Regions from separate parts of the Bacillus cereus group sp. RP43 genome, predicted to be linked through region 1. Evidence: riboswitches for the same ligand, from Rfam matches in the RefSeq annotation. Region 1 holds a riboswitch; each other region holds the start of a gene.

Region 1 (10,643 bases):
TTTCGTTTTGTTTTCAAGTAAGTTTTGTACTGTAAGGTCATTTAAACACAGCTATTTATATAACGTAAAGAAGTATTTTCATTCCCTTTATTTTCAAGCTCTCATGTCCTTATTCCAAAATAAAATTCGTTTCACTTCCCCGATTAAAATATCCATACATCCCAACAGAAAACACTACTTACTCACAACAAACAAAATTATATTAATATAATTTTCAGTTGAATATGCAATAATGCATAGCGTATACACAAAAAGGATAGCTTCACTTTCGTGAAACTATCCTTAAAAAATCTTCTTACTTTTTCAAATGATATGGAACTGTCGTAATAACAACATTTCTCTTATAGAGTAAATACGCACGTATTAATAAACTTGATTGATTATGAAGAATGTTATGCCAGCCTTTTTTCGGAATAAACTGTGGTATAACGACCGTAACTCGATAATTTGATTCACTCGCTTTATATTGCACTGTATCAATGAACTTAGTGAGCGGCTGAATAATACTTCTATAATGAGAATGCAATGTAACAAGCCTTACTTCAGGTTGCCACTTCTTCCATTTCTCTTCAAATTTCTTTTCCTCTTCTCTGTCAAAAGCAACGTATACAGCGATAACTTGATCTGCAGAAAGAGCCTTCGCATAGTTCAATGAATTTTCTACTACATGAGTCATACCAGCTACAGGAACGACAATTACATTCCCCTCAATCGGAATAAGAGGCTCACAAGTTTTTAAACTTAATTGATCACCCACTGCATCATAATGCTTCTTAATTCGATGGAACAAGAAGATAATAGCAGGTAAGAAAATAAGGATCGACCAAACTTGTGCGAATTTAGTTAAAAAGAACATGCTCATAACGATAAAACTAATGACTGCACCAATTAAATTAACCGTTAATCTTAAAGCCCATCCTTCAGGTTTTTCACGAAGCCATTTTAATACCATACCCGTTTGAGAAAGTGTAAATGGAATAAACACACCTACTGCATATAGCGGAATTAAATGTTCTGTTTGACCTTGGAAAGCTACAATTAAAATAATCGAAGCGATTCCAAGTATAATAATACCGTTTGAGTAACCAAGACGGTCTCCTCTAATCGTAAACATTCTCGGTATGAATTTATCTTTTGCAAGGTTAACTGCTAATAATGGAAATGCAGAATACCCTGTGTTAGCAGCAAGAATTAATATTAAAGCTGTTGTGCCTTGTATGAAATAGTACATGAAATTACGTCCAAATGTTTGTTCAGCAATTTGCGAAACAACAGTTACTTCTTTACTCGGTGTAATTCCGTAATAATAAGCTAAAAATACAATTCCTGAAAATAACACAGCAAGTAATGCGCCCATTGCAAGCAAAGTTTTCGCTGCATTGTTTGGTGCAGGATCTTTAAAGTTTGGAATTGCGTTTGAAATCGCTTCAACACCTGTTAAAGCCGAACTACCTGATGCAAATGCTCTTAACAGTAAAAACAAACTAATTCCCGCAACCGGCGTTCCAATCGGCGTGTGTAAAGTCGGTGAAACGTGACCAGTTAAAATATTGTATATCCCTACACCAATTAATATAAATAGTGCTAAAACAAATAAATAAACAGGATATGCTAAAACGGAAGCTGATTCTGTTACACCTCGTAAATTTAATATGGTTATAAATATAACAAATATAATCGCAATGATTACATTATGTGCATGTAAGCTAGGAAAAGCAGATGTTAACGCATCTGTACCTGCTGATACACTTACTGCAACAGTTAAAATATAGTCAACTAATAAAGACCCTCCAGCTATTAAGCCTGGATTCATCCCTAAGTTTTCTTTTGATACAACATATGCGCCCCCACCATGAGGGTAAGCAAAAATAATTTGACGGTAAGATAAAATAAGAGCTGTCAATAATACTAATACCCCAACAGCTATCGGAATTGAATACCAATACGCAATTGCTCCAAGACCTGCTAAAGCAATTAAAATTTGCTCTGGACCGTAAGCAACCGATGATAAAGCGTCAGAAGACAAAATTGCTAACGCCTTTGTTTTATTAAGCTTTTGTTCGCCTAACTCAGTTGATTTTAACGGTCTTCCAATTAAAAATCTTTTAATAGATGAAACCACTGCTGTCCACTCTCCAATAATTTTGTACGAACTTTTCTGCTTGTTACAGCCAATAAACTATTTCTTCAGAAAACAAAAAACGTCTACAAGCCATCAAGAAATAGACTTGTAGACATTAATTTTTTTGTCGCACAAGCTCCACCTTCCTTCTCAATATAACGCTTACGAGGTTAGCTGTCGGATTCGGGCCTATGAGTAGCCCTACCTTCTTCAAGGATTCACCCCATTGGATTATGTACCAATCCATAAGAACGGGTCCCCCGTACCGTGCGGTTTCAGCGATTTAGAAAATTGAAACTGTGGATTATAATACTCCTTTATTTTCAAAATGTAAACAAAAATTTTTAAAAAGAAAAAATTTAAAATCATTGCGCATAATCCGCCGATAAATATACATAATGAATACTAAAAAACCCTTAAAGGAGACCCGTATGTCTAAAAAGAAGAAACCGCTTTTTTCCGACTCATATTTAGATGCAGTAGCAAATGAAATTAATCAGTTATATGGTAAACGTGAACAGGAAATAAATTTGACAGAAAGAATTAAAAGAAATAAATAATTTGTCATACGCAAATAAAAAAGATAGCAATACACTTATATATTGCTATCTTTTTTATTATTTCATACATCTAATTCTATTACGGATTTGTTAAATGTCATTTCTTCATACACCTTCAAATTTTGATATACCGCTCCTAGTAATGGTGCTTCTAAAGAAAATTGCTCTGCTAAATCCAGTAAGTAACCTTGCAAATGCTCCCCCTCAATAAACGAACCTTTTTCCATATCACGCTGCATCGAGGACTTCATATCATAAGAAATTTTATCAATTGTTTTCATATGTTCCTGGGCAATATCTTCTTTAACTGGAGCTCCTAATGCCCTCATAATTTGTACAGATTCCTCAAATAAATTTCGGATAAATTCACGTCCACCTTCACTTTCACGAATTGGTCCTATCGGTGCACGCATTAATGTTGTAACGCCTGACATGACAGTAATAAATAAATATTTATGCCACATATCTTGCGTAATATTTTCACTTAAAACAAAGCTAGCTTTCGTACCTATAAATGCTTGAATAATACGCTTTATTCTCTCTGAATCTCGAGGCTTAATTTCTCCAAATACAAGTCTGTTGGCAGCACTAGTTTGTACAATTTCTCCTTGGTCGTTTAACGTCGTCTCAATAAAGCATAAACCGCCCATTACTTTTTCCCCGCCGAATTCCTTTTGTAATAGTGTTAAATGAGCGATACCATTTAACAGCGGGATTATTACAGTATTTTCTCCTACGAAAGGCTTCAAATCTACGATCGCCTCATTTAAATGATACGCCTTTGTTGAAAATAAAATCACATCAAATGGAGAATTTCTATCTTCTTTCGTTATCAATTTCGGTTGAAATGAAAAATCTCCATTAACACTACGAATAACAAGTCCTTTTTCCTCTAATTGCTGTTTTCTTTTGCTACGAACGAGAAATGTAACATCTTCTCCCTTTTCTACTAATCGGCCACCAAAAAATCCACCGACGCCACCAGCTCCTAATACTAAAATGCGCATACAACATCCCCTTTTCCTAACACAATTATACTAGTTTTAGTATACATAACATTATACATGTCCCTTGTTAAATTAGCTGAATTTTCATTCTTAATCTATTGCAAAAACAAGGTTATTTTCAAAAAAAATTGGGCATGTTGTTTCTATAGCTTATACGGAAAGGAAACAATGTAAATGGAGGCAATACAAACAATCGAAGAAAAAGATGTAACAACAGCTATATTTCAATTTATATTCCCGTTTTCGTTTAAAACTGGATATGAACAAAATATGTTCCCTTTCTTACAAAGAAATAATTTCCGTCCTTTTCGACTTGATCATCTTGAAGATGAAAATACATATTACGGGAAGTTTCAAGTTTCACATCAAAATATGGAAGCATACTATCTTTCATTTACGAATAAAATTCTTTTTCCTCATTCAGAACATCAAAAGGGACTACAGCGCTATTCTAAAGACCTTAATTTAAATGGATATTTAACAACAAATCTTATTTCCGTTCCATTCAAGATACATTCTATTGATGTAACACTTTGCCCTTATGAGCTTGGCTTCTTAACAATTCGAACAGAAGTCAAAACCGCTCCAAACATGACATTATCAGAAGCCATCGAATTCGCTTCTCGCTTCCGTGTACTTGAAACCAGAAATAATACAACTGAGACCATTTGTATTGAATGTGATGGGAAAAAATATTCACAAGTAGAAAAACTTATATTCGGCGATTTATTTCATGGCTTAACAGACTTCTTTGAGAATAAGAGGTTGCGGAGTTCATACTTTCAAACATTCCCCTTCTTTGAAGACCAACGAATGTATGTACAAACTTTATTATCTATAAACAAAGAGTCAGACCTTCATGTAGTTGATGTATATCGAGCTTCCAGTCTTTCCGGATTAACAGACGATGGTAAGCCGTATATTAGCGCAAATAATGTTCCTTATATTCACGATTATTTAACAAAGCATTCTTATCAAAGATGGGCTCCTAACCGTTATTTTATTATGGAAGAACATATTTTCACATGTATAACAAATGAAGGTGAACGAGAAGTCACTAAACTTGCTAGTCAAATGTACGGGGAATTTTATTACGCTTTATTATTAAATCTATTTCATAAAGTTGTTTTATTAAAGATGGCGAACGCTTATGCTGAGCTAAATATTGAACAAGATACAAATGAAATAGAAAAATTAATTTATTCAATTAATTCGTTTACAGCGAATTATTTTTCTTTAGAATTAGTATCTCAATCACAAAGTGAAGATATTTTCTTCCGCTTAAGAAAACTTTTTAACATTGAAATTTTATACTCGAACGCGAAACAAAATCTTGATAGTTTGTTTAAATATCAAGAAAATGTCGCCTCTAAAAAAGATAGCCTTTTATTATTAATTTTAACTCTCTACTCTGTAGTAGGCCAAATGTTAGGGTTTACTATGATTGACCTTTTAAAAAACACCGATTCAAATCATGTATCTTCACCTCTTGAATATTTTGCTCTTTTAATAGCTAGTAGTGGCATAGTCATTTCACTTATTTTAGGTGTACAAGGTTTATACCAATGGGCTATACAACATAAAAATCGAAAAGCATGGGTAAAACAAACTGTATTATCTGCTGTGAAAGAGAAGGATGGTACAAAGTAAATAAAAAAACAGATGGCAGCACGATGCTACCATCTGTTTTCTATTATGCTTACTTCCCTGCTTCGATTTTTTCTAATGTAGCAGCTACTTGCTCTTCTGTTAATTCGTGTTGCACGATATAACGATTACGTGGGTGTACACGACATTCATGAGAACATGCACGTAAATGTTTTGCTTCACTTTCTTCAGAACATAAAATTTTCTTGTTACATTCAGGGTTTGCACAGTTTACATAGCGCTCACAAGGTTCACCTGTAAAGTGATCTTTACCAACGATAACATGTTCTTTTTGGTTTACTGGTACAGCGATACGCTCATCAAATACGTAACATTGACCATCCCAAAGTTCACCTTGTACTTCTGGATCTTTTCCGTACGTTACAATTCCGCCATGAAGCTGGCTTACATCTTCATAACCTTCACGAACTAACCAACCTGAGAATTTCTCACAACGAATTCCGCCTGTACAGTACGTTAAAATCTTTTTGCCTTCAAGTGTTTCTTTATTTTCTCTAATCCAATCTGGTAATTCACGGAATGATTCAATATCTGGTTTAATCGCACCTTTGAAGTGTCCTAAATCAAATTCATAATCATTTCGTGCATCAATGATAACTGTATCTTCTTGTTTCATTGCCTCATAAAAATCTTTTGGTTCTAAATACTTCCCAGTAATTTCTTTCGGGTTAATGTCGTCTTCTAGACGAAGTGTAACTAACTCTGAACGAGGACGTACGTGCATTTTCTTAAATGCATGTTCATCTGCCTCATCAATTTTAAATACGATTCCAGCAAAACGTGGGTCATTGTTCATCGCTTCCACGTACTTTTCTGTTTGTTCAACAGTTCCAGAACAAGTTCCGTTAATTCCTTCTGTTGCTACAAGAATTCTACCTTTTAATTCAAGTGAATTACAAAACTCTAAATGCTCTGCAGCAAATTCTTCTGGGTTTTCAATTGTTGTGTACATGTAATATAGTAATACTCTATATGGTTTTGTAGTTGCCAATGTATTTCTACCACCTATCTAAATTTTAAAATCATGTATAAGTTAACGTTCATATCAAAACATATATAATAAGAAAATATATACAAAATTGTACTTAGCCTATTTTCTTCTATTTACAATTTTTTCTATAAGTTAACAGAAATAAAAACAAGATTACAGAACAAAACACTACGGTTAGGTTGTAATCCCAATATATTATATATCATACAATTTCATTTCCATCAATTAATATGCTGTAATATAGGCTGTATGTTCACATAAATTTCAAAAACAACCCTATAATTTATTATCTTCTCCCTTATTCAACAACCATAAACTCCCAAAATATTTTTGCATCGTCACACCATTCATTGCACACAGTCATATAATTTGCATTAAGGAAACTTTTATGTTCAAATGAAATTACCACATAATATATCTAAATGTATTGAAATAATGAATAAGAATAAATACAATAATTTCATCAAGTTAAGATTTCAAAGGGGAATACTACTATGAATAAAGATATAACAAAAGATGAACAAGTCCCTTCTCAAAGTACAACAGTTCAATCAGCCCATTTAGCGTTAAGCGGACAAACAAAAGGCTTTAAAAGACTGTTACCATTCTTAGGACCTGCTTTTATCGCATCAGTTGCTTATATTGATCCCGGGAACTTCGCTACAAATATCGCGGCCGGGTCACAATATGGGTATTTATTACTTTGGGTAATACTCGCTTCTAATTTAATGGCTGTATTAATTCAAACTTTATCAGCTAAATTAGGAATCGCTACTGGGAGAAACCTTCCTGAAGTAGCTCGCGAAAACTTCCCAAAACCAGTTTCCATCGGTTTATGGATACAAGGTGAGCTTGTTATTATGGCTACCGATTTAGCTGAATTTATCGGAGCAGCACTCGGATTGTACTTATTATTTGGAATTCCAATGTTACCAGCTGCTTTAATTACAGCGGTTGGATCATTTATTATTCTTGAATTTCAACGCAGAGGCTTCCGTCCATTAGAAGCTATTATTACAGGAATGATTTTTATCGTTGTTATCGCTTTTGGTGTCCAAGTCTTTTATGCAAAACCGGAATTAGGCCCTCTTCTTTCAGGACTATTTACTCCAAAATTCCAAGGTGTGGATAGCATTCTTTTAGCAGCTGGAATTTTAGGTGCGACAGTAATGCCGCACGCGATATATTTACATTCGGCCTTAACGCAGCGCCGCGTAGTCGGAACAAATGATGAACAAAAGAAAAAGATTTTCCGCTTCGAATTCATCGATATTATTATTGCAATGGTTATCGCTGGAGCTATTAACGCAAGTATGCTAATTGTTGCTGCTGCACTATTCTTTAAAAACGGCTTGCACGTTGAAGATCTTGATGTTGCTTTTAACCAATTTAGCAACTTAGTCGGTCCTGCATCCGCTGCTTTATTCGGAATCGGACTCTTATCAGCCGGATTATCTAGCTCTTCTGTCGGTACAATGTCGGGTGATATTATTATGCAAGGATTCATTCGAATGCATATTCCGTTATATTTACGCCGATTTATTACAATGATTCCACCACTGGTTATTATTGCTTTAGGTGTAAATCCAACTTATGCTCTCGTAATGAGCCAAGTCGTCTTATCATTCGGTATTGCTTTTGCATTAGTACCACTCATCATGTTCACAAGTAATAAAAAGATTATGGGCGCACTCGTTAACCATCGTATTACAACATTCATCGCATGGTTAATCGCTGCTCTCGTTATTGTTTTAAATATTTTCTTACTGTATCAAACATTTGTAGGTTAATGAAAAGGGTATTCCGATAAAAATGGAATACCCTTTTTTCATTATGCAATCCATATTAATTCTACAAAGTAGTTTCAACAAACTTCTTGAACGGTTCCTCTTCCTCGATATACGGATAATGGTTACTATACTCAAACGTTGTCAATATTGCATTTGGCATAAGTTCCGCCACTTCAATTGCACATTCATGTGGACACTGTGCATCATAAATTCCAGCGTAAATATGAGCTCCCATATTTACACTCTCTAATTGTGGACGTAAATCAAATGTAGGTAACTCCTTGTAAGAAAAGTAATCAAGACGTTTTGATACTGTTTTACCGCTATTTGGTCTAGTTATCATTTCATCATATGCTGATTCATTATACAAAGACATAATTGGTAAACTATGTTTCTCTCTAATCCTTCTACACAGTTCTATACCATCCATTTGAGGCATCATAATATCAAGAATAGCAAGTTGAATACTGTTATTATTTATTATCTCTAATGCCTCTTTTCCGTTGTCAGCAGTGAAAACAGTAAAACCTTCTCGTATTAAATTCACATTAATAAATTGAATAATATCTTGATCATCATCTACAATTAAAATTGAGTTTTTCTCCATATCTAAACCTCTTTTTGAAATATATTCCACAATCAATTTTAACATAAATTAAAATCATCACTACACCTTGAATAATCTTTATTTTCAGATTAAATTATATAATAACAAATACATTCTAGTTTCATATAAAAAAGGAGCGAAGGCATGTTTCCTATATTAAAAACCGATCGACTCATTTTGCGAGAACTTATTGAAGAAGATGCGCCGGTTATACTACAATGCTTTTCTAACACTGATGTACTGCGCTATTATGGTCAAAAACCATTACAGAATGTTGATCAAGTAAAGCAAATTATTAATAATTTCAAGTTGAGTTACAATGCAAGAAACGGCATAAAATGGGGAATCGAATTAAAAAACAAGAAAGGGCTCATTGGAACAATTGGTTTTCACGATTGGTCTTCTGAACATAAACGAGCCAATATAAGTTATGCCTTTCTCCCTGAACACTGGGGAAAAGGATATGCTACTGAGGCGGTATCTGAAGTTATATCATACGGCTTCCATACAATTCATTTAAAACGAATTGGGGCAATTGTCTTTCTTGAAAATGAAGCTTCAAATAAAGTGCTATCAAAATTAGGATTTGAAAAAGAAGGGTTACTAAAAAATTATATGTATCAAGATGATATTCCATATGACACGAATATTTATTCTTTATTAAAATCGGTTTAATAGAATTTATGTGTAAAAAACCCTTACTTTTAAAAGTAAGGGTTTTTTACAGACTGTGGAGAAAATCTTCTCCACAGCCTATTTTTGTGTCTGAACCTCTTTTCATGTGTCAACAGTGATAAAAAAGAGGAAAAGATCGCGCTCGTTTGTTGAAGATCTTAATTAGTAAATGATAATCTAAAATTTAAATGGGAACTTCGATTAAAGCCCCTCTATGTCCGGCTGTTTAGACATTTCCTAGATAGCTTCGCGTAATGTTTTGGAGAACAATTTTTCCATTCTTACTGTGTTTTTCGAATAACTCTGACAGGAGAAAAACAAAACTTTTATACTCTTCGTCATTTTTTTCCGGAGCATAGGATGCTGATAAATTCCTCCCAAAAAATCCGTCATAATCAAAAAGTAAATCATTTTGATATTTTTTAAACTCATACTTTCCATCCTTAAAAAAGCTGTTAAATACTTCTGGAGTTTCCTCCATTCCCCCGCTAATATACCGTAATTTTTTTGATAACTGACCAGTTTCTCAGTATTTAAATTAAGAAATTGGGCTTTGTTCGTTACTCTAAAAACACGTCCTTTAGCTGAAGATTATTAAATTAAGGATTTTCTTTACAGCGCCAAACTCAAAGTAGTTGTTCGTATAACTTGTTCCCATACCGATCACACACTTTTGTAGAGTAGTAGTAGCAATATGTCCAAGGTTGATAGATTTTTTGCACCAGAACCATTTTTCTTATATTGTTTTAATAATCCTATTAAGCTTTTTGTAAAATTCCCCTTTTGTTTTTACATGATTAAACTGATTCGGATTAATATTAGCTTTTTGTGAGAGTGCTACAATCTCTTCTTTTGTAATTGAATCTTTAGTATTTATAGATGCTATATTTGTATATTTTCCATCTTCTGTTTTTGGAATTTCTAAAATCCCTTTATTTACAAGATCAACTACAGCCTTATGCTCTGAAGAATGTGTATCTACACCAGTAATTTTCCAATTATGCATAACTTTTGGCGTGTATACACCGTTCTTTACCTCTTTTAAATATGTAATAGCAAGGTTACGAATGGTTCCACCTGTTTCTCCGAATGCATTCTCTTGTTTAGATGACCAAGTTTGTTCAAATTTACGTCCCTCTAAAGCTCCCCCTTTTGCCTGAAGAGCCTCCATTCTATACGCATTCATTCCCAGCGTCATAACATCGCTCATTTTGATTGGTTTA
Region 2 (10,643 bases), 1.0 Mb from region 1:
ATCAATTTGAAACCCTAGATAATTTGTGAAAATCGGCAACGTCACAACAACGATTAAGAAAATAAGGGTTAAACTCGTTAATACTGTATTTAAAGCAATCTCATTCGGCGTTTTTTGACGTGCAGCCCCTTCTACTAACGAAATCATTTTATCAATAAATGATTCACCAGGATTACTCGTAATTACAATTGTAATTTCATCACTTACGACCATCGTACCGCCTGTTACGGAACAAAAATCACCACCCGCCTCTTTTATAACAGGAGCTGATTCTCCTGTTATTGCAGATTCATCTACAGACGCTAATCCTTTAATTACTTCACCATCATTCGGAATCATTTCTCCTTGTTTTACAATAACAACGTCACCTTTTCTCAGATCAGTTGCTGAAACTTGAACAATGTCTCCATTTTCTTTTACAACGTTTGCAAACACATCTTTCTTCGATTGTTTTAAAGAATCGGCTTGCGCTTTACCACGACCTTCAGCCAACGCTTCTGCAAAGTTAGCAAATAAAACTGTAAATAATAGAATAAGAGAAACTGTTATATTAAACCATCCTGGTACACTACTAGAACTACTTGGAAGAAAGGATAAAATTAACGTAATGATAAATCCAATTTCCACAACAAACATAATCGGATTCTTTATCATTACTTTCGGGTTCAATTTCGCAAAGGATTGTTTCATCGCATGTGTCACGATATCACGATCCATCGTTTTCGCTTGTCTAACTTCATCTTCTACAGCATGTATTTGTGACTGATTTACTTGTTTTTCTTTTACTACTACCGGTCTCATCATTTACCCTCCATTACTTCAATGTAAGAAATTCTGCAATTGGGCCGAGTACTAACATCGGGAAAAATGTTAACGCACCAACAATTACAATCGTTCCAATAAAGATTCCTCCAAATAAACCATTATCCGTACGGAACGTTCCGACTGTTTCTGGTACTACCGTCTTCTCTTTCAATGAAGCTGCCACAGCTAGCATCGTAATTAAACTGAAATAACGTCCTAAAAACATAACTAAACCGGTCGTAATATTCCAAAACGGTGTATTATCTGCTAATCCTTCAAATCCAGATCCGTTATTCGCAGCTGACGATGTGTATTCATATACAACTTGCGTTAAACCGTGAAAACCGGAATGAGAAATCGCATCCGTTCCTAAACTTGTTGAAAGAGCTAATGCTGAAAATCCTAAGATAAGTAATGGATGAAATAGAATCGTTACTGCAATTAATTTCATTTCCTTACCTTCAATCTTTTTACCTAAAAACTCTGGTGTCCTTCCGACCATTAATCCAGATATAAAGACTGCAATAATTGCATACATAATAATATTAATAAAGCCCGCTCCAACACCACCGTATACTGTATTCAACATCATATTTACGAGTGGTACTAATCCGCCAATTGGTGTTAACGTATCATGCATCGTATTAACGGCCCCTGTTTCAGCAGCTGTCGTTACTGTTGCGTATAGTGAAGAAAATACTGTTCCAAATCGCACTTCTTTCCCTTCTGTACTTCCTTGTACATGTTCGATACCCATTCCATTTAATGCCGGATTACCATTTAATTCAGATGTAGTAATCGTTATAAATCCGAGTAAAAACACCATAAATAGTGAAACGAAAAGGATACGTCCTTGTTTTTTATTTCCTACCATTCTTCCGTACGTAAATGGAAGTGCTGTTGGCAATAACATCATAAGCATCATTTGCAAAATATTACTCATTTGCCCTGGATTTTCGAAAGGATGTGTAGAGTTTGCTCCGAAAAATCCTCCGCCGTTATTTCCAAGTTCCTTAATGGAAACGAATGATGCAACTGGACCACGTAAAATACTTTGCTTCGCACCATCAATTGTTTGTGCTGTAACCGCCCCATCTAACGTTTGTGGTACACCAAGTGCGACAAAGGCTAACGCCGCAATAAATGCGATAGGAAGAAAAACTCTCGTTAACGCTCTCGTAAAATCAACGAAAAAGTTACCAAGTTCTTTTCCAGCGAGCCCTCTTATAAATGCCATAACGATGGCTAACGTCGTTGCTGGTGCCGCAAACATTAAAAATGTAATCCCGATTAATTGTGATAAATAAGATAAACCATTTTCACCGCTGTAATGTTGTAAGTTTGTATCAGCCATAAAACTAATCGCTGTATTAAAAGCGAGCGTAGGCTCCATCCCTTCAATATGCGCTGGATTTAATGGCAATACACCTTGTAATCTGAAAATGAAATATACAACGACAATCATAAATCCATTGAGTAGAACTAATGATAATGCATACTGTTTCCACGTTTGATTGTATCCTTTTACACCTGTAATTTTAAAAATAAGTTTCTCAAAAGGCCCGAATACTTTATCTAGCTTCTTGCTACCTTGAAAGGCTTTCTCTAAATAAATCCCCGTTGGCTTTGCTACTAAAATAAATAAGAGCATTGTAATAACGACTGCAACCCAAATCATAATGAATGATTCCCCCTAATTAAAACTTTTCTGGATTTAATAATGCGTATACTAAGTACACCGTAATCGCTGCAACAATAACCGATAAGGCAATCATCATGATTGCTTCCCTTCTTTCACAACTTTATCTGACCAACTTGCAAGACTTGCCATTGATGCGACTAACCCAACAAAAATCCCGATCATTACAACATCTAACATAACTACCCCTCGCTTTTTGTTAAAATTTACCATCTAGTTATCAAAAAAAGAACACTAAGCTCTACTTAGTGTTCGAAACGAACAACACAAAGTAAACCTCCTCTCTAAACGCTTACGAGGTTAGCTGTCGGATTCGGGCCTAAAGAGTAGCCCTACTTTCAAAATTGAAAGATTCACCCCAAGTGACGATGCACAAAATTGGTTCCCCCGCTCCATTTCTGGAACTCAGCGATTTTAGGTTTTTTTTGGAAATTTCATAAATGATTTATGAGAGTAAATATACTCCTCTATATTTAACTTGTAAAGAGGCAAATTACTGAAAATAAGAAAATATTTTGTCATTTAAACGCTTACATTACATGTTATTAATATTCTTTCATCTATTTTCTTGTCTTTTCTTTCTTTTTCATAGAAATGATCTTTTAAATATGAAATAAAAAGAGCGAATTACATGAAGTGCATAGCTTGTTGCACTCAGCATTCGCTCTTTTTTCATTCAATCTTTATTCTCCACGCAAAAATGCACGTAAATTTCTCCCCCGAATATAAACTTGTGACAGTTCTGCATGTAGCTGCTCATATTCGATAATATCCGTTTTTAAATATAAGGCATCTTTCGATGGCAATATTATATATGGCCTTGGGAAAATAGGATCGAGCACTACCAATTCTTGAACTCGCTCTACCGATACCACCCAACGATTCGCTATATCTCCTAGTAACAGTACCTTCATCTTCGTTTCCCCCACCCTATTCAAAAAATAAAAAAGAAATATTATCACAGTTCGTAAACACTACAAATTTAGCTCCAATTGTTTCATAGAGCCTGGCTGGATAGTGTTTATTCTTTGTAACAACAGTAATAGGTGCTTGAAAAGAAAAACGAATGCGTTCTGTGAAAAAGCTAACTATCGGAAGCTCATCTCCTAATAAAATTACTTTCTTAATCCGCTCGCAAATACTAGTAAAATCCTGCTCCTTATTACAGCTATAAGTCGAATCAAATCCACAATTCCTAACTTCAGCTGCTATCTCTTCATTTGCTGTAAAAATAATTAACTCACGCTGAAATGCTACTAGCTTTCTTAAACTCTTTATCTTATTTTCTTCTCCAACACAAATAAGCGTTAATTCCATGTACCTCATCCTCCTTAGCATAAAAGAACTCAAACATAGATTGATATTCTCCTATACTAATCAGACCGATAAAGTGATGTATCCATCATGGCACCGTCCTCTCTCAAGACGCTTACGAAGTTAGCTGTCGGATTCGGGCTTTGAGAGTAGCCCTACTTTCAACATTGAAAGATTCACCCCTAGTGACGACGCACAAATTGGTTCCTCCGCTCCATACATTTAGACTCAGCGTATTACAAAAAATGTATTCTGGCTGATATATTACTCCTGAATTTAGAAAAAGTAAACACAAAAAAAAGCCAGTTAACAAACTGGCTTTTCATGTCTTTATATACGTCTATTATTCATCTTATATGCAAAATGATTCGTTGGTCCATGACCACTTCCAATATTCAATGGCTCTTCAATCGCTATACTAATAAATTGTTTTGCCTCTTGAACTGCCTCTTCAATTGAATACCCTTTAGCAAGTCCTGCTGTAACTGCAGACGCGAATGTACATCCGCTTCCGTGCGTTTGCTTCGAAGGAATTCGTTCACTTCTAAATTCGATGAACTGCTCACCATCAAAGAGTAAATCAATTACTTCATTACCTTGATATTCTGCATGTCCGCCCTTCATAAGAACATATTTAGCCCCTAATTCATGCAATACTTTCGCAGCTTCTTTACTATCTTCTATATTTTGAATCTCCATCCCAGTTAACACTTCTGCTTCAGGAACATTCGGTGTTACAACAGTAGCTAGTGGCAATAAATATTCTTTTAATGCTTGTACTGCTTCTTGTTGTAATAATGACGCACCGCCTTTAGCGATCATAACAGGATCTAGTACAATATTATTCCAGCCAAATTTCTTAATATGCTCTGCCACAATTTGAATAATTTCACTGCTAAATAGCATCCCTAGTTTCACAGCATCTGGTGTTAAATCCGTACCAATTGAATTCAACTGTTCCGTAATTCCTTCTAAAGAAACAGGATATACCCCTTGAACGCCAAGCGTATTTTGAGCAGTAATTGCCGTAATAGCTGTCATTCCATACACACCAAGCTCTTGGAATGTTTTTAAATCTGCTTGAATTCCAGCGCCGCCTCCGCTATCAGATCCTGCAATCGTTAAAGCTTTATTCACTTTCATCCCACTCATCCTTTTCTATCCAAAATAGCGATGATAAATTATTTTCGCTTCGCTTATATCTTTCGTTCCATGTACAAGTACACGGCCATCTTTGAAAGCAACTAATCTCTTTTCTCCAACCGAAAATGATAGTAAATATGGATTTACATTCAGATCATTCACACGATCATTCAGCAATTTTTTATATTGTTCAAAATCCATTTCCTCTTTATGAGGTGGTCTAATTTGAACTGTATTTCTCCCGCATAACACCGCTGTTTTTGAAGTGTTTTCTTTATTTAAATATGGGTATAGTGCATTCTCACCACACGAAGGACAATTATGCTTACGAAGTTTTTGTACATTCATACATGAATATTCATTTTTCCATACATCAAACGACACAAGTCCATCTCGAAGTGATTCATAATCTTCCACTAACAGTTTAAGAGCTTCTGTTACTTGATGAGAAACGACAAGAGATACAGCAGGTGATATAATCCCCGCTGTATCACATGTCGCTCCGCCAAGCGGAATCGATTGTAATAAACAAGATAAACATGGCGTTTTGCCTGGAAGAATAGTATAAGAAAGACCGTAACTTCCTACACATGCCCCGTAAACCCATGGAATAGAATATTTTTGCGCTATATCATTCACAATGAAACGCGTTTCGAAATTATCAGTCGCATCGATGATTACATCAACATTTTTAACGAGTTCTTCTAACTCTTCAGCTGTTACATCTTGAACGAGAGCTTCTACTCTTACTTCACTATTAATCTCTTCTAGACGTTTTTTTGCCGCTACAGCCTTCGGAAGGTTATTCTCTACATCACACTCTGCATACAATTGCTGCCTTTGTAAATTACTCCAATCTACATAATCACGGTCAACAATTGTTACCTTACCAACGCCTGCCCTTACAAACATCTCTGCGTTTGCACTACCTAGTGCACCTGCACCGATAATGAGTACATGCTTTTCCCCTATCTTTTGTTGCCCTTCTTCCCCAATTGGAGAAAATAGCTCTTGGCGAGAATATCGATTATTCAACTATGCTCATTCCTTCTAAAGGACTACTTGCAGTTGCACAACGTTTACGTGCAATGCGCCCCGCTTCAAACCCTAATCGTCCTGCCTCAATACCTAATTTCATTGCGTATGCCATTTTAATAGGATCTTTTGCTCCAGATACTGCAGTATTTAATAACACACCATCTGCTCCTAATTCCATTGCAAATGCCGCATCAGCTGGGCTACCAATACCAGCATCCACGATAACTGGTACTGTCGCTTGTTCAATAATAAAACTTAAATTTAATGGATTTACAATACCAAGCCCTGAACCAATTGGTGATGCTCCTGGCATAATCGCGTGCACACCAAGTTCTTGTAATTTACGAGCTAATACAACATCATCAGATGTGTACGGAAGAACGATAAATCCTTCTTCTAATAACATTTCAGATGCTTTTAATGTTTCTACTGGATCAGGTAATAACGTTCTATCATCCCCAATAACTTCTACTTTCACCATGTCACAAAGCCCTGAAGCTTTTGCCAATTTTGCAATTCGAACAGCTTCTTCAGCATTTTTTGCCCCTGCTGTATTTGGTAATAACGTATATTTTTTCACATCAAGTTTCTCTAATAAATTGGGTTGTTTTGCATCAAATATATCCATGCGACGTACTGCAAATGTTAAAATTTCAGCTTCTGAAACGTCAATTGCCTTTTGCTGCACATCAAAATCAGAGAATTTACCTGTTCCTAATAAAAGTCTAGAATGAAATGAAAATGGTCCAATGTTTAACATAATCAGCCGCCTCCTACGAAAGTTACAATCTCAATTTGGTCTCCATCAAAAACAGATGTATCTTTATGATCATCCTTTTGTAAAATATCTTTATTACGCTCTACTACAACAATTCTGTTATCTAATTCTAAATGTGCAAGTAGCTCAGCTACTGTTTTCACACTCGCCGGCACTTCCATTTGGTTACCATTAATTTTTAAATTCAAACTTCCATCCCCTTTCTAAACCGTTTTAGAAAGCAATGAATCTAGCAAGTGATTCTCCTGCTTTCCTTCTATTAAATCAGCCATATACTGACCAGAAACAGGGCTTAATAAAATGCCGTTTCGATAATGGCCCGTACAAGCATATAAACCTTTTATTTCTTCATGCTCTCCCATATAAGGAGCATCATGATTCGATTGTGGTCTTAATCCTGCCCATGCGCTTTCCCACTCCGCTTCTTTTAAAGCTGGCAATATTGTATAAGCACGCTCTAATATAGAAGTAATACTTTCTGGTTGTACAGTTTTATTGAACGTATGAGGCTTCATCGTTGCCCCAATTACGTAACGCCCACCACGCTTCGGCGTAATATAAAACCGCTCTTGGAAAATAGGAGCTTTCAAGAGCGGTTTCCTGCTTCTTACTGCAATAACCTCTCCCTTAACAGGATATGTACCCCAATCACTATGGAAGTAATGTAGTAATTTCGTACTCCATGAACCTCCAGCGATAACGACTTTTTCGCATGTGATTACACCTTCGCTTGTAACAATCCCAGTCACTTTATTATTTTCAATACGAATATCAAACACTTCTGTTTGTTCATATATGTCAGCTCCAGAAAATGCCGCGGAATGTGCGAATGCTTTTGTAAGCTCTGGTGCAATAACGTGACCATCTTTCGGATAATATACCGCTCCGAGAATTGACTCGGATAGAAACGGCTCTTTTTCCCGTAAATGGTCTCCCGTTAAAAATCGGGAATCTTCACCTGTTTTCTGCTGCCAATCCATAATGTGAAGAATTCTTTCCTTCTCATCTTCATTTTGGGCAATACGATATATCCCTTTTTCTTCATACCCAATATCGATGCCTGTCTTTTCACGTAAAACCTCTGCAAGTTGTGGAAATATAGCACGGCTTTCTCTAGCAAGTTCAAATAGTGGGTCATATTCATCCCACTCTGCCTGAACACCGAGCAAACCAGCAGCTGCTTTCGAAGCTTCAGATGCGATTCTTTGCTTCTCTATAATCGCTACTTTATGCCCTCTTTCTGCTAGAAAGTGTGCAACTGAACTACCAATTACACCTCCGCCAATAATCGCTACATCATACTTCTTACACATGTTTTCCCGCCCACTTTCTTATTGATTCCTTATAAGATTTCGCTCTGCTATACGGATTAATACTGCTTATAATCCCGGACATAACAGCAATCCCACTTACACCATTTACAAGAACCTCTCCTGTATTTTCAGGAGTGATTCCACCAATTGCAGTTATTGGTATGGATAAACACCTTGCCATATGAGCAATTTCTTCTAATCCTCTTGCTGGCACATCCTTTTTACAAGCCGTTGGAAATACATGACCGTAAACGAGTGAATCCGCTCCATTTTTAAATGCCACTATCGCTTCATCTAAAGAATGTACTGAATAGCCAACATGCAAATAAGAAAACTTTTCTTTCACTGACCTTACATCTGCGCTTCGATATCCTAGCTGCACACGCGGAATATTTAATAGTATAGCAATATCAATTCGATCATTTATCACTATCTTCGATGCTGGAAAGCCTTTCCCCAAAAGACTTTCCACACCTTCATACAATTCCTTCGTACTTTTCTCACGCTCACGAATATGCAAATAATCAATCTCACTCTCAATTTGCATCGCTACATTCACTAACTCTTCGAATGGCATGTGACCATTTGAGATTACATGGAGCTCATTTTTCATATTCATTCGCCTACTTTAAAATGTTTTCGAATAATTCATCGGCTGGAACGATTTCTTTCGTCATTCCTTTTTCTTTCAGCCATTTATTTTGTTTCTCCCATGACTCTTTTGAATCTGATAAGAATGGCTCATCTTTCGTTTCCATCTTCTCTAATAAAATTTTCATACTTTCTTTTTCAACTTCTGGTACTAGCGGGAAGTTTTCTTTTTCTTGATGATTTAATAAAATATTCAATGCTTCATCCGGATTTTTCTTCATGAAATCATATCCTTTTTTCGCACCACGTAAAAAGGCCTGTAATGCTTCTTTATCCTTTTTCAAAGTTTTATCACCTGTTACAAACACAAGCTCATGATAATTCGGCACACCATATTCAGCTGGATTAAAGTATGCTGGTTCATGGCCTTCATGACGCATAACAGGTACTTCATGGTTAATGTATGCTCCTGTTACAGCATCTACTTTTTTCGTAATTAGCGCTGGTACTAAATCGAATCCAACATCAACTACTTTTACTGTATCTGGATTACCACCATCTTCTTTTACCATCGTCTTTAAATATGCTTCACTTAAAGGAGTTCCAGAATATCCAACTGTTTTTCCTTCTAAGTCTTTAGGTGACTTAATACCTGCTGATTTCAGCGATACAACATGATTTAGCGGCGAACGTACGACAGCTCCAATTGATTTCACTGGAATTTGTTCATTTGCTTTTGCCATGACAACATCTGGTTGATAATACAAACCAACTGTCACTTTCCCTGCTGCCGCTAGCGTTAATGGATCAGTCGGATTAGAAGGGAATTTAATATTCACCTTTACTCCTTCTTCTTTAAAGTATCCTTTTTCAATTGCCGTATAAATAAAGCTATGTACCGCATTTGGGTACCAATCAAGCATTACTGTTATTTCCTTTTCTGATTTATTCTTATCTGATGCTGAATTACTCGAACATCCTGCAATCATTGCAACTAATAATGTAAACACAAAGATGCGTTTTAATAATTTCATGAATGTTTCCTCCAACTAATAAATTTCTTTTCTAATATCGAAACAAGTATGACAAAGAAGATAGCTAATAATGATAACAATACAATTGGTGCAAATACACCAGCTCCGTCTAACTGCGTCATCATTCTTTTACTGAAATATCCAAGTCCAGCTTGTGCACCGAGCCATTCTCCAATTGCTGCTCCGATAACACTAAGCGGAACTGCAATTTTTAACGCTGAGAAAAAATAAGGAAGAGCAGATGGCAATTTTAGCTTTAAAAAAATATCTTTTTTCGTTGCACCATACGTAACTAAGAGCTCCTCCCATTCTTTCTTCGTACTACGCAGTCCATCATACGTATTTACCGCAATTGGGAAAAACGTAATTAAAACTGTGACAACGACCTTGCTCCAAATGGTATATCCAAACCATAAAACAAATAGCGGTGCAAGTGCTGTAATCGGAATTGTTTGTGAAGCTACTAATAATGGATAAAATGCTCTTTCCATCCACGTACTCGCATTCATTAACATTGCTATCCCTACGCCCAGTACGATAGAAATAACAACGCCTATTAAAACGACGTACAACGTTGCTGGTAAATGAACCGTAAATAATATATCTTTCAGCGTCCATATCTTCATTACAATTGCAGAAGGTGATGGCAAAATGTACATCTCATCTACAATTCTTGCGCCTACTTCCCATAGAGTAAGTAAAATCCCACTTAATATGAGGGCAGGTAATAACTCCTTCAAGCGATTCATCATACGAGTACCTGCCTTTGTAACATACTAAGGAGCTCTTCTTTAAGCGCCAACACTTCAGGATTATACAAATCTTTTCTTGTTCGGTTACGATCAAGCGGCACAATTCGCTCAGTTAAAGTTGCTATCGGTTGATTTTCTACAACGAAAATTCGATTAGAAAGAAACAATGCTTCTTCA
Region 3 (10,643 bases), 1.2 Mb from region 1:
CATCGTTTTACAAAGCCAGCTAAGAGGGTGATTGAAAAAAACTACCCTATGACCAAATTAGAATTAGATGAAGAGAGAAGAAGATATAAATGGGGGAAATATGGAATTGGTAAATATATCTATCGAAAAGAAGAAGAAGAGGATATAAAAAATTATCTTTATTCTTATATGAAAAAGTTCTTTCCAAATGCAAAATTAGAATATTTTACATAATAATAATTAATAGCATTAAAATACAATGCGTAATTAAGGAATCTGCAGACCAAAGATCAAAATTACATGTATGTTTGTTGAGTTTTATTATTTACTTACACTTATACGTCGTAAAGTAAGAAAAGTTTTAATTATCATAAAAATATTTAATTGATATGAAAAGGAAGGGGAGAGCTTTAGTTCCCTTCCTTATTAAATATAATTTAATGCTTATTTTACAGTCTCTTTTAAACCTTACACTTCTGTAAATTCAATTTTTTCCTCTAGTAATAGGCGGTATATAGGAGGATTACGTCTTGGGTATGTAATAAGTATATGAAAACTAATAAACGGTACAGATACCTTTTTTAAGAGATTTTGTGATTTAATCTAGGTAAACATGAACAGATATGTGGACATCTTTTTAGTAAACAGTGATTCTGCAGATACTTAATTAAATTAATTACTATATGTTTTGGTGTTTCCTGAAAGTGCTACAATATCAGCTACAAATAAAAAACATTTTATATTGAGACCTTACATGTTGTATATTACATTCTTTCATATCTAATATACATTGGTATTAATTATGAAAAGCTTTTAAATTTAAAATAACTCAAATGAAAGCAACCGTTCCTTAAGCCTTCATACAAATTATATTTAATCATAATAATATTATGTAACAAGGAAGTTGAACTAAATTAGAAAAAAACAGTAAGGGAAGCGAGAAGATAATATGAAGAGATTCGCAAATCAACATGTTGATTACATGAATTCAAAAAAATATGTTGAACTTTTAAAAGTTATGGCACACCAATGTGTTAAAAACTGATTAGTGAGCTTTCTAGGTATAAAACATTAAGTGCAAAATAGGTGACAGAAATTTAAAATATTCCACAATTAACTGTGTAACAATTATCTCTTAGGCTTTTTTTGTTTTTTTTGGTAAAAATAAAACTGGAGGTGTCTTTTAGATGAGTAAAGACTGGATTAAAGTATTTGTTGCTGCTTTCTTTGAAATTTTTTGGGTTACTGGTTTAAAATATGCTGATGACTTTTGGACTTGGACGGGAACTATCATTGCTATATTTTTCAGCTTTTATTTAATGATTATGGCAGGAAGAAAGCTTCCCGTGGGAACCGTTTATGCTGTTTTTGTTGGGTTAGGTACAGCTGGAACTGTCTTTTCTGAAATCCTATTCTTCGGTGAACCGTTTAAAGTGGGAAAAGTACTCTTGATTTTATTTTTATTAGCTGGAGTAATTGGCTTGAAATTAGTCACAGATGACAAAGTTCAGGGAGGTGACGAATCGTAATGGCATGGATTTCTTTAATCTTAGCAGGTTTGTTTGAAATGTTTGGTGTTGCTATGATAAATAAACTGCATAAAGACCGAAATTGGCAATCATTAGTTTTCTTAATCCTCGGATTTGGATTAAGTTTTATATTCCTTGCTTATGCAATGGAAACACTACCTATGGGAACAGCTTATGCAATTTGGACTGGAATTGGTGCGTCTGGTGGTGCAATTATAGGTATGGTTTTATATGACGAATCAAAAGATTGGAGAAGACTTGTTTTTATAGGTATGGTTTTAAGTGCCGCAATTGGTCTAAAACTCGTTTCATAAATAATTTTTCAGATTAATTTATTAGGAAGATACTCTGTTTTTATTAAGCAAATTATCTTCTCACTTTTTTTAAGTATGTAGTTTAATTTAAGAATTCAAATTATAAATAAAGTGTACAGCGCGAAAAATCTACCGCTGAAAAAACGTTAATTTTCTTGTTTACAAACAAGAGGGCATAGGAGTAATATATTGTACATAAATTCATATCACAATTCGCTGAATCCATATGGAGCGGGGGAACCAAATTTTGTGCGATTGCACTCGGGGTGAATCCTTCTTAAATGAAGGTAGGGCTACTCTCAAGGCCCGAATCCGACAGCTAACCTCGTAAGCGTTTCGAGAGGGGATACTATGGTGATTTTTAAAAACACTGGGTGAACTTTAGTGTCTTTTTTTATACTCTTTTTTAGAAAATAATTCAAAAAAAGGATGAGACACTTGAAAGAAACACCCATAAAAACGAGAAATTCACTTTTTTCTTTTTCTTCTAACTCCCAGCCTTCTGAATTAAGAAGAGAATTAGGGATGAGACATTTAACAATGATTTCTATAGGTGGAAGCATTGGAACTGGGTTATTTATTGCAAGTGGAAATACGATTCATACAGCAGGACCTGGTGGGGCAATTATAGCTTATTTGTTGATGGGTTGTATTGTTTACCTGTTGATGACCAGCTTGGGAGAGATGGCAGCGTATATGCCTACATCTGGTTCTTTTAGTACATATGCTGCTAAATTTGTAGATCCTGCATTTGGTTTTGCGATTGGTTGGAATTACTGGTTTAGCTGGACTATTACTCTTGCAGTTGAAATTTCATCAGGAGCTATTCTTATGAAATATTGGTTTCCATATAGTCCATCTATTCTTTGGAGTGCGTTATTCATACTGTTTATGTTTGGAATTAATATTCTTTCAGTGAAGCATTATGGAGAAATGGAGTTTTGGCTTTCACTTGTAAAAGTTATTACTATAGTCACGTTTATTATATTAGGAATAGCCACGATATTCGGAATTTTCAAAGGGAATCCTATTGGATTTCACAATCTAACAATTGGAGACGCACCGTTTCATGGAGGTATTCTTTCCATTTTTAGTGTGTTTATGATTGCGGGGTTTTCCTTCCAAGGTACAGAAATGGTCGGAGTTGTAGCTGGAGAAAGTAAGGCTCCTGAAAAGCATATTCCAAAAGCTGTGCGGCAAATCTTTTGGAGAATTCTCTTATTTTACATACTTACCATTTGCATAATTGGAGTCATAATTCCCTATACAGATCAGAATCTAGTTAACAATGACATTAGTAATATTACAATGAGTCCCTTTACCCTAGTTTTTGAGAAAATTGGATTCGCATTTGCAGCTTCTATTATGAATGCGGTTATCTTGATATCTGTTCTATCAGCTGGTAATTCTGGAATGTATGTTGCAACCCGAATGTTATGGGTAATGGCAAAAGAAGGGAAAGCTCCAAATTGCTTAAAAAAAGTAAATAAACAAGGTATTCCTATTAATGCTTTACTTATGACAACGGCTGTGTCAATCGTAGCGTTTGCAGCTTCTTTATTTGGAGAAGGGCAAGCATTTATATGGCTTTTGAATGCTTCAGGACTTTGTGGATTTATTGCATGGTTAGGAATTGCTATAAGCCATTATCGTTTTCGTCAGGCTTTTTTACATCAAGAAAAGAATTTAAATAAGCTCCCGTATCAAGCAAAGTGGTATCCCATCGGTCCTATTTTGGCTTTTGTAATATGTACTATTATTATTTTAGGGCAGAATTATTCAGCCTTTATGGGATCACATGTCGATTGGTATGAAGTGCTTGCTACTTATATTGGTTTACTACTGTTTCTTGTATTTTGGTTCGGCTATAAAATTATAAAAAAAACAAAGGTGATTCCATTACAACAAGTCAATTTAGATCATGATAATCATTAAGAATGGAAATTAAGGAGACAGAAATATGGAACTAGACATTCTACTTAGGTTACTTGTAGCAATACTTGTTGGAGCAATGATTGGATTAGAGCGCCAATGGCACAATTGCATAGCTGGATTACGTACAAATATACTTGTTTCCGTGGGTGCTGCACTTTTTGTACTATTAAGTGTACTCACTCCAACCGATAATACACCTACAAGAATTGCTTCTCAAATTGTAAGCGGGATTGGTTTTTTAGGTGCTGGAGTTATTATGAAAGATGGATTGACAGTTCGAGGACTGGATACCGCAGCAACTTTATGGTGTTCTGCAGCTGTAGGAACGTTAGCTGGTAGTGGTTATTTACTTATAGCTATAACAGGCACCATTCTTATTGTTAGCATAAATAGTTTACTAAGACCTGTTTCGAAGTGGATTTCCGAAAAATCTGAAAAGGGTTTTAAATATTCCCAACAAGTTACTTCTCTCTCTTATAGAGTAAAACATAAATCATCAGAGAAGAAAGATTGTTAACGAGAAGCTAATTTAAGACCGTTTAACTACAAACACGCTCTCGAAAATCCTGGATGGTTAAATGCCAATAGTGATATTAGTAAATATAATGTTAAAGTGGGTAGAGATGAATGTAAAAATGTCTGGCATGAAAATGTATATAAAAATTACACTGATTTTAATAATTGGAAGCAGCAACTCTTAACCTGCTGTGAGTTCAGGAAATTCACTCATGTAGAACTACAAGAAATCAAAAATGAAATTGATAAATAGATGACTTAAAATGTTTCAGAAATGAAACTAATTGAGTCATCTATTTTTATTATGTAGGGAATGTTGTAAAGTAAATGGAGAAGGTACTTTTTACTTGGTTAAAATCTAAGTCTATTAAAAAGTAAGTCAAAAACTTTCTTTTGTACAACAAAGTAGCTAGCTTAAGCAGCCAACTACTTGTTGTACAAAAGAAATCAGGCCATACAAAATGATATGTAACTTTATGGTTCTTAAATTTATTAAGAGACATGGATTAATATAAGCTAGAATATATTAATCAAAAAATAGATTAGACAATTGCATAATGAACTCGGGGCACGCATCAAACGCTTTGCTGAAAGAAGAGAATAAAGACTCTTATAACATATATATAGCCAGAGATAGACAAAACGCAGATTTCGTAGGTTATCAGATAAAATATAAAGCTCCTGACATATTATATATGACGAATATGTTAGGAATTTTTATTTATTCATTCGTTTTTGATCTCGTTAAAACCATAAACAAAGTAATTATACAAAAAGCAATTAACACTAAGAAGGGGATAGTTATAAAACCTAGCCAATTTATATAATCAACATTATTGTTTGTTTTTCCTTCTCATTCTTATCTGTCATGACAGTTTTCTCCTTTTTGAGATAAACAAGCATCGTTTTTATCACATGACGCTACTACATTTTGTACGTCATGAAAGACAACATCAAACATAGCGAGTAACTGTTCAATTTGCTGATTGCGCAAGGAATAGTGGACGTATTTTCCTTCTTGTCTACCTAGAATGATTCCGCATCCTTTTAAACAATTTAGATGCTGAGATACGTTTGATTGATTTCCTTGGGTGATTTCTACAATTTCAGATACTGTTTTTTCACCATCCATCATACATTGAAGAATTTGTAGTCTTGTTTTATCAGCAAAGCCACGAATGAACTTTGCTTTTACATCTAAATCATTTGAGTTGCACAATTGTATCCTCTCCATTCGTATTAGTAATGACTAATATGTGTGTCAAAAAGAATTAAGAAAAGTTTGATATTTTTTGTTTTTTAGGGGATAAGTTTTCACAATATATTCATAAACTAGTAAAAAGCAGTTTACAAATTTGTATCTAGCTTATATAATTTGACTCATATAAAAAAGTTTCCTTAAGGAAACTTAGTTGTGAATTTACATTCGCATTATATTTTTTTGTTTGAAAGTTGCCTTTACGCAAAAAAATTACATATACGAAAAAAAGAAAGGAGGATGCATAAAAAATGACTGAGGCTATAATTGTCAAAGATTTATTTGTATCCTATCAAGGGAATCAAGTAGTTCAAAATGTTTCTTTTGAGATTGAAAAAGGAAAGCTCGTTGGGATTATTGGTCCAAACGGAGCAGGAAAGTCGACTTTGATGAAAGCTATTTTAGATTTAATCCCGAATGATAAGGGATATGTTCGGGTTCTTGGAGAGGATATTCGAAGCGCTAGAAAGCGTATTGCGTATGTACCACAAAGAAGTGATATAGATTGGGATTTCCCGATTACAGTTTTAGATGTAGTGCTAATTGGAACGTATCCATCTTTAGGGATGATGAAAAGACCGAGGAAAGAGCATCGAGATTGGGCATTTGAATGTCTAAAAAAAGTCGGAATGGAGGAATTTAAAAATCGCCAAATTGGTGAGCTTTCAGGCGGACAACAACAACGTGTCTTTTTAGCGAGAGCATTAGCACAAAAGGCGGAGATATTTTTCTTAGATGAACCGTTTGTTGGAATTGATGTAACGAGTGAAGAGACAATTATTAAAATTCTTAGAGAATTACGTAAAGAAGGGAAAACAATTGTTGTTGTACATCACGACCTAAGTAAAGCAGAGTCCTATTTTGATAAATTACTATTATTGAATAAGAGCTTAATTCATTACGGGGAAGTACGACAAGTATTAGAACCAACAGTTATGTCAAAAGCATATGTGAATCAAGGAATATTCTTCAATAATCCAGCGGAGGTACATTCATCATGAAGATTGTAGAATTTATAGATGCGTTAATGCAGTACGGTTTTCTGCAGAAGGCGTTATTAACTTCCGTGATGGTAGGAGTTATTTGTGGTGTAATTGGATGTTTTATTATTTTACGAGGTATGGCATTAATGGGTGATGCCATTTCACATGCTGTTCTTCCAGGAGTAGCGCTTTCTTATATGATTGGAATGAACTATTTTATAGGAGCAGTTTTAACAGGTGTTATAACTGCAGTTGGAATTGGATTTGTAAGTCAAAATAGTCGAATTAAACATGATATGGCTATAGGGATTATGTTTACATCTGTTTTCGCTGTTGGAATTATTTTAATTACCTTTATGAAGAGTAGTTCTGATTTGTACCATATTTTATTCGGGAATGTTCTATCGGTTCGTTCTTCTGATATGTGGATGACACTTATTATCGGAGTGGTCATTATTAGTCTTGTAATTTTATTTTACAAAGAATTACTTGTATCTACTTTTGATCCAACGATGGCGCAAAGTTATGGATTGCCAAATAAATGGATTCATTATGGCTTAATGATTCTACTTACAATGGTTACAGTTGCTTCACTTCAAACCGTGGGAATTATTTTGGTTGTTGCGATGCTGATCACACCAGCGGCTACAGCGTATTTATTAACAAACCGTTTATGGGTCATGATTTATTTAGCGGCAGGCATTGGTGCGCTTTCATCTGTAGTGGGGTTATTCTTTAGTTTCTCTTATAATCTTGCTTCAGGTGCAACGATAGTTCTTGTTGCAACATTCTTGTTCGGATTAGCATTCTTTTTCTCACCGTCACAAGGTTTGTTTTGGAGAGCTATCAAAATTAGAAAAAATAGAGCAGAGTTGTCATAATTGATTGGAGGATAATGATGAAATTTAAAAATATTTTATTATCGGTAATTTGTATGTTCGTATTTGCATTAACAGCGTGTTCTAGTAACACAAATGGAAAAGAAGAGGGTAGTGGAAAATTAAAAGTTGTAACAACATACTCAATTATATATGATATGGTGAAGCAAATTGGTGGAGATAAAGTTGAGATTCATAGTCTTGTTCCAATTGGAGCTAACCCGCATGAATATGATCCGCTACCAAAAGATGTTATGAAAATGACAGATGCAGATATGGTGTTTTACAATGGGCTAAACCTTGAAGAAGGCGGAGCGTGGTTTAAAAAGCTATTGAAAACGGCAAATAAATCAGAGAAAGATGCACCGGTTTATAAAGTAAGTGAAGGTGTAGAAGCTATTTATTTAGAAACAAAAGGATTAGAAAAAGAACCAGACCCACATGCTTGGATGAACATTAACAATGGTATTGTATACGCTGAAAATGTGAAGAAAGCATTAATTAAAGAAGATCCTAAAAATAAAGAGTTCTATACTAAAAATGCCGACAAGTATGTAGCAGAACTTCAAAAATTACATGATGAGACAGTAAACAGAATTCATCAAATCCCGGAGGAAAAACGTTTCTTAATCTCCAGTGAAGGTGCTTTTAAATACTTTGGAAAAGCATATGGTATTAAGACAGGATACATTTGGGAAATTAACTCAGAAAATCAAGGTACACCAGATCAAATTCGAGATGTTGTAAGTTTAATTCAAACAAACAAAGTTCCAGCTCTATTTGTAGAAACTAGTGTAGATCGACGTAGCATGGAAACTGTTTCAAAAGAAACAAACGTACCGATTGCCGGTACAATCTTTACAGACTCACTAGGTAAATCAGGTGAGGATGGAGATACTTATTTGAAAATGATGAAATGGAATATAGATACAATTATTAATGGGTTACAAAAGTAAAATCTAGCTGTTTTTCAATGTAGCGTAACTATTGAAATTTTATAAAATAAGAGAAGAAAGAGCCAGCTCATATGAGTTGGCTCTTTTATTTATCCCGCTATTTGCGGGCCGGTAAGACTCCCACCTTAAAATTCGGCGAATGCGAGGGAGTTAGGTGGGAGTCGGGATGCACGTAAAAGCACGATTGGTTTGGGCTATTAATCATTGGGGGATGGCCCCCCAATGATTAAAGTTTCATTTTATAGTTTTTTACTTTATTAATAATGGATTTGTTAGAAAGGATAATCATTTGTTTGATATAATTAATGGATGTGAAGTAGGAAATAGATAGAAAGATACTTCTAGCGATTTATACTTAAAATGTAGGGAGACTGAATAGAGTTATGGGGAATGAAAAAGAAATTAGTTCCGCTAAATTAATATGGAAGATGACGAGACCACACACATTAACGGCGACGTTTTCTCCTGTAATATTAGGGACTGTGGCATCACTTTATGTTGCCGAGATTCATTGGCTTTTATTTATTGCGATGATGTTTGCATGTTTAGCATTGCAAATAGCAACGAATTTATTTAATGAGTACTATGATTTCAAACGTGGATTAGACACTGCTGATTCTGTTGGAATTGGTGGTGGAATTGTCCGTCATGGATTGAAGCCAAAAAATGTTTTAACAGTTGCGCTTTTATTGTATGTAGTAGCAGCTTTTATTGGCATTTATATTTGTATGAATAGTAGCTGGTGGTTAGTGGTCATTGGTTTAATTGGGATGGCGGTTGGCTATTTATATACAGGTGGTCCATTACCAATTGCGTACACCCCATTTGGAGAATTAGTTTCTGGCTTGTTAATGGGGACATGTTTTGTACTCATTGCTTTCTTTATTCAAACGAATACTTTAACGATTGAAAGTGTATTGATTTCCATTCCAATTGGTATTTTAGTAGGTGCAATCAACATGTCGAATAACATCCGAGATATCGATGAAGATATTAAAGGTGGAAGAAAGACGTTAGCTATCCTCCTTGGGCGAGAGAAAGCAGTGGCAACACTAGCTGCAGCCTTTTTTATTGCTTATTTATGGATCGTTGTGATTGTGTTGATGGGTTATATAGGCCCTTGGGCATTAGTTATGTTCCTAGGTTTGAAAAAGCCAATCTCTGCAATTCAAGGTTTCCAAAAAGGAGTAAAGGAACCTGGATATATGCGCATAGCAATGAAATCAACAGCGATGACAAATACGATTTTTGGCTTCTTATTATCAGTCGGATTATTAATCAGTTATTTGTTTTAAATGAAAAACTATTGTTAAGTGATTAAACCCAAATTTTTCAATTTTAATATAGAGAAATTTGGGTTTTTATTTTTGGATTTTTATAATGTTGTAAATATATTTTTTACTGGTGGTAGCCCATGCCAATCAACCTAAGATTTTAAAGTATCCCCAAAACAAAAACTAAGCGAAATGCAGGGATTTTAGGGATGAAGTTGCAGCTACGAAAGAGAAGAAGAAGCCGTGGTGGAAGTTCTGGTAAGAATAAGATTTTATTGGACAAATGTACAAGCTAAGTTACTTAATTTGAATATCAATAATTATATTGATTTTCAAAAAAAGGTGGTGAATTATTTTGAACTCATATTTTTCAAAATCTAAGGGATGCTGTGGTAAGTTTCTTCCCGCTCATCCACCTGCTGTTCACTCGTTAGAATTCTCACCAGCGTATCGTAATTTCTGGCAAAATACATTTGTTACGATACCTAATGGACAGAACATTCCATTTAACAACCAAAGTATAGCTAACGCAGGAGGAATTGTTTTACTTTCTCCTACTACAGTATTTATTCCATTAGCTGGAGATTATGAAATTAACTATGTAATTACAACTGCTGTTTTTACAGAAGTAAATCGAGAACAACAAGTAACGGCTATTCTAAACGGAGCGCCAGTACCTAATTTCCAAACATCTTTTGGAACGATAACCAACATTGGAGAATCATGTGACCAATTTTCAGGAACAGCTATTTTAAGAGTACCAGCTAAATCAATTTTTTCATTAAGAAATACAAGTCTTAATGGAAGTTCTATCTCTCTTTGTAATCTAGTTGAAAGTGGTGCAGCACTAAACATTAAAAAATTAAGTTAAAATTTTTTAAAAAGGCTAGAAAAAACAGCTTTTCTATCGGTTATTGCAGTCTGTATAGTAATGTGGCATAAACTAAAATCTCCTTCAAATCCTCTAAAGGAGATTTTCTAGTTTTTTAGATGTACTAAAAAAGCAAAATGTTACTTCAAC

The links. A riboswitch is a leader RNA that binds a small molecule or an ion and turns the genes downstream of it on or off. The one in region 1 is predicted to bind cyclic di-AMP.
Region 2: it holds a riboswitch for cyclic di-AMP, as region 1 does, so the genes downstream of both, QCI75_RS23030 (hypothetical protein) here and QCI75_RS17675 (APC family permease) in region 1, are expected to answer to the same signal.
Region 3: it holds a riboswitch for cyclic di-AMP, as region 1 does, so the genes downstream of both, QCI75_RS11620 (amino acid permease) here and QCI75_RS17675 (APC family permease) in region 1, are expected to answer to the same signal.

Annotation. Positions count from the first base shown of each region.
Region 1 covers NZ_JARVHQ010000001.1:3,381,472-3,392,114, forward strand. Annotated here, with positions in the region: gene QCI75_RS17675 (APC family permease) at 296-2,122, opposite strand; cyclic di-AMP (ydaO/yuaA leader) riboswitch at 2,267-2,413, opposite strand; gene QCI75_RS17680 (hypothetical protein) at 2,554-2,682, shown strand; gene panE (2-dehydropantoate 2-reductase) at 2,745-3,689, opposite strand; gene QCI75_RS17690 (hypothetical protein) at 3,864-5,339, shown strand; gene trhO (oxygen-dependent tRNA uridine(34) hydroxylase TrhO) at 5,389-6,348, opposite strand; gene QCI75_RS17700 (Nramp family divalent metal transporter) at 6,843-8,138, shown strand; gene QCI75_RS17705 (response regulator) at 8,200-8,745, opposite strand; gene QCI75_RS17710 (GNAT family N-acetyltransferase) at 8,890-9,420, shown strand; partial or broken gene QCI75_RS17715 (class I SAM-dependent methyltransferase) at 9,647-9,910, opposite strand; gene QCI75_RS17720 (bifunctional metallophosphatase/5'-nucleotidase) at 10,157-10,643, opposite strand, start outside.
Region 2 covers NZ_JARVHQ010000001.1:4,419,644-4,430,286, forward strand. Annotated here, with positions in the region: gene kdpB (potassium-transporting ATPase subunit KdpB) at 1-801, opposite strand, end outside; gene kdpA (potassium-transporting ATPase subunit KdpA) at 815-2,482, opposite strand; gene kdpF (K(+)-transporting ATPase subunit F) at 2,502-2,582, opposite strand; gene QCI75_RS23020 (SipW-dependent-type signal peptide-containing protein) at 2,579-2,683, opposite strand; cyclic di-AMP (ydaO/yuaA leader) riboswitch at 2,779-2,924, opposite strand; gene QCI75_RS23025 (hypothetical protein) at 3,187-3,417, opposite strand; gene QCI75_RS23030 (hypothetical protein) at 3,434-3,820, opposite strand; cyclic di-AMP (ydaO/yuaA leader) riboswitch at 3,914-4,061, opposite strand; gene thiD (bifunctional hydroxymethylpyrimidine kinase/phosphomethylpyrimidine kinase) at 4,148-4,969, opposite strand; gene thiF (thiazole biosynthesis adenylyltransferase ThiF) at 4,976-5,995, opposite strand; gene thiG (thiazole synthase) at 5,988-6,758, opposite strand; gene thiS (sulfur carrier protein ThiS) at 6,761-6,964, opposite strand; gene thiO (glycine oxidase ThiO) at 6,980-8,089, opposite strand; gene tenI (thiazole tautomerase TenI) at 8,082-8,702, opposite strand; gene QCI75_RS23065 (ABC transporter substrate-binding protein) at 8,713-9,714, opposite strand; gene QCI75_RS23070 (ABC transporter permease) at 9,711-10,463, opposite strand; gene QCI75_RS23075 (ABC transporter ATP-binding protein) at 10,463-10,643, opposite strand, start outside.
Region 3 covers NZ_JARVHQ010000001.1:2,208,382-2,219,024, forward strand. Annotated here, with positions in the region: gene splB (spore photoproduct lyase) at 1-213, shown strand, start outside; gene QCI75_RS11610 (DMT family transporter) at 1,167-1,508, shown strand; gene QCI75_RS11615 (DMT family transporter) at 1,508-1,822, shown strand; cyclic di-AMP (ydaO/yuaA leader) riboswitch at 2,027-2,172, shown strand; gene QCI75_RS11620 (amino acid permease) at 2,261-3,757, shown strand; gene QCI75_RS11625 (MgtC/SapB family protein) at 3,783-4,274, shown strand; partial or broken gene QCI75_RS11630 (disulfide bond formation protein B) at 4,995-5,108, opposite strand; gene QCI75_RS11635 (ArsR/SmtB family transcription factor) at 5,133-5,492, opposite strand; gene QCI75_RS11640 (metal ABC transporter ATP-binding protein) at 5,783-6,532, shown strand; gene QCI75_RS11645 (metal ABC transporter permease) at 6,529-7,395, shown strand; gene mntA (manganese ABC transporter substrate-binding protein/adhesin MntA) at 7,413-8,348, shown strand; gene menA (1,4-dihydroxy-2-naphthoate polyprenyltransferase) at 8,732-9,643, shown strand; gene QCI75_RS11660 (BclA C-terminal domain-containing protein) at 9,978-10,493, shown strand; partial or broken gene QCI75_RS11665 (polysaccharide deacetylase family protein) at 10,606-10,643, shown strand, end outside.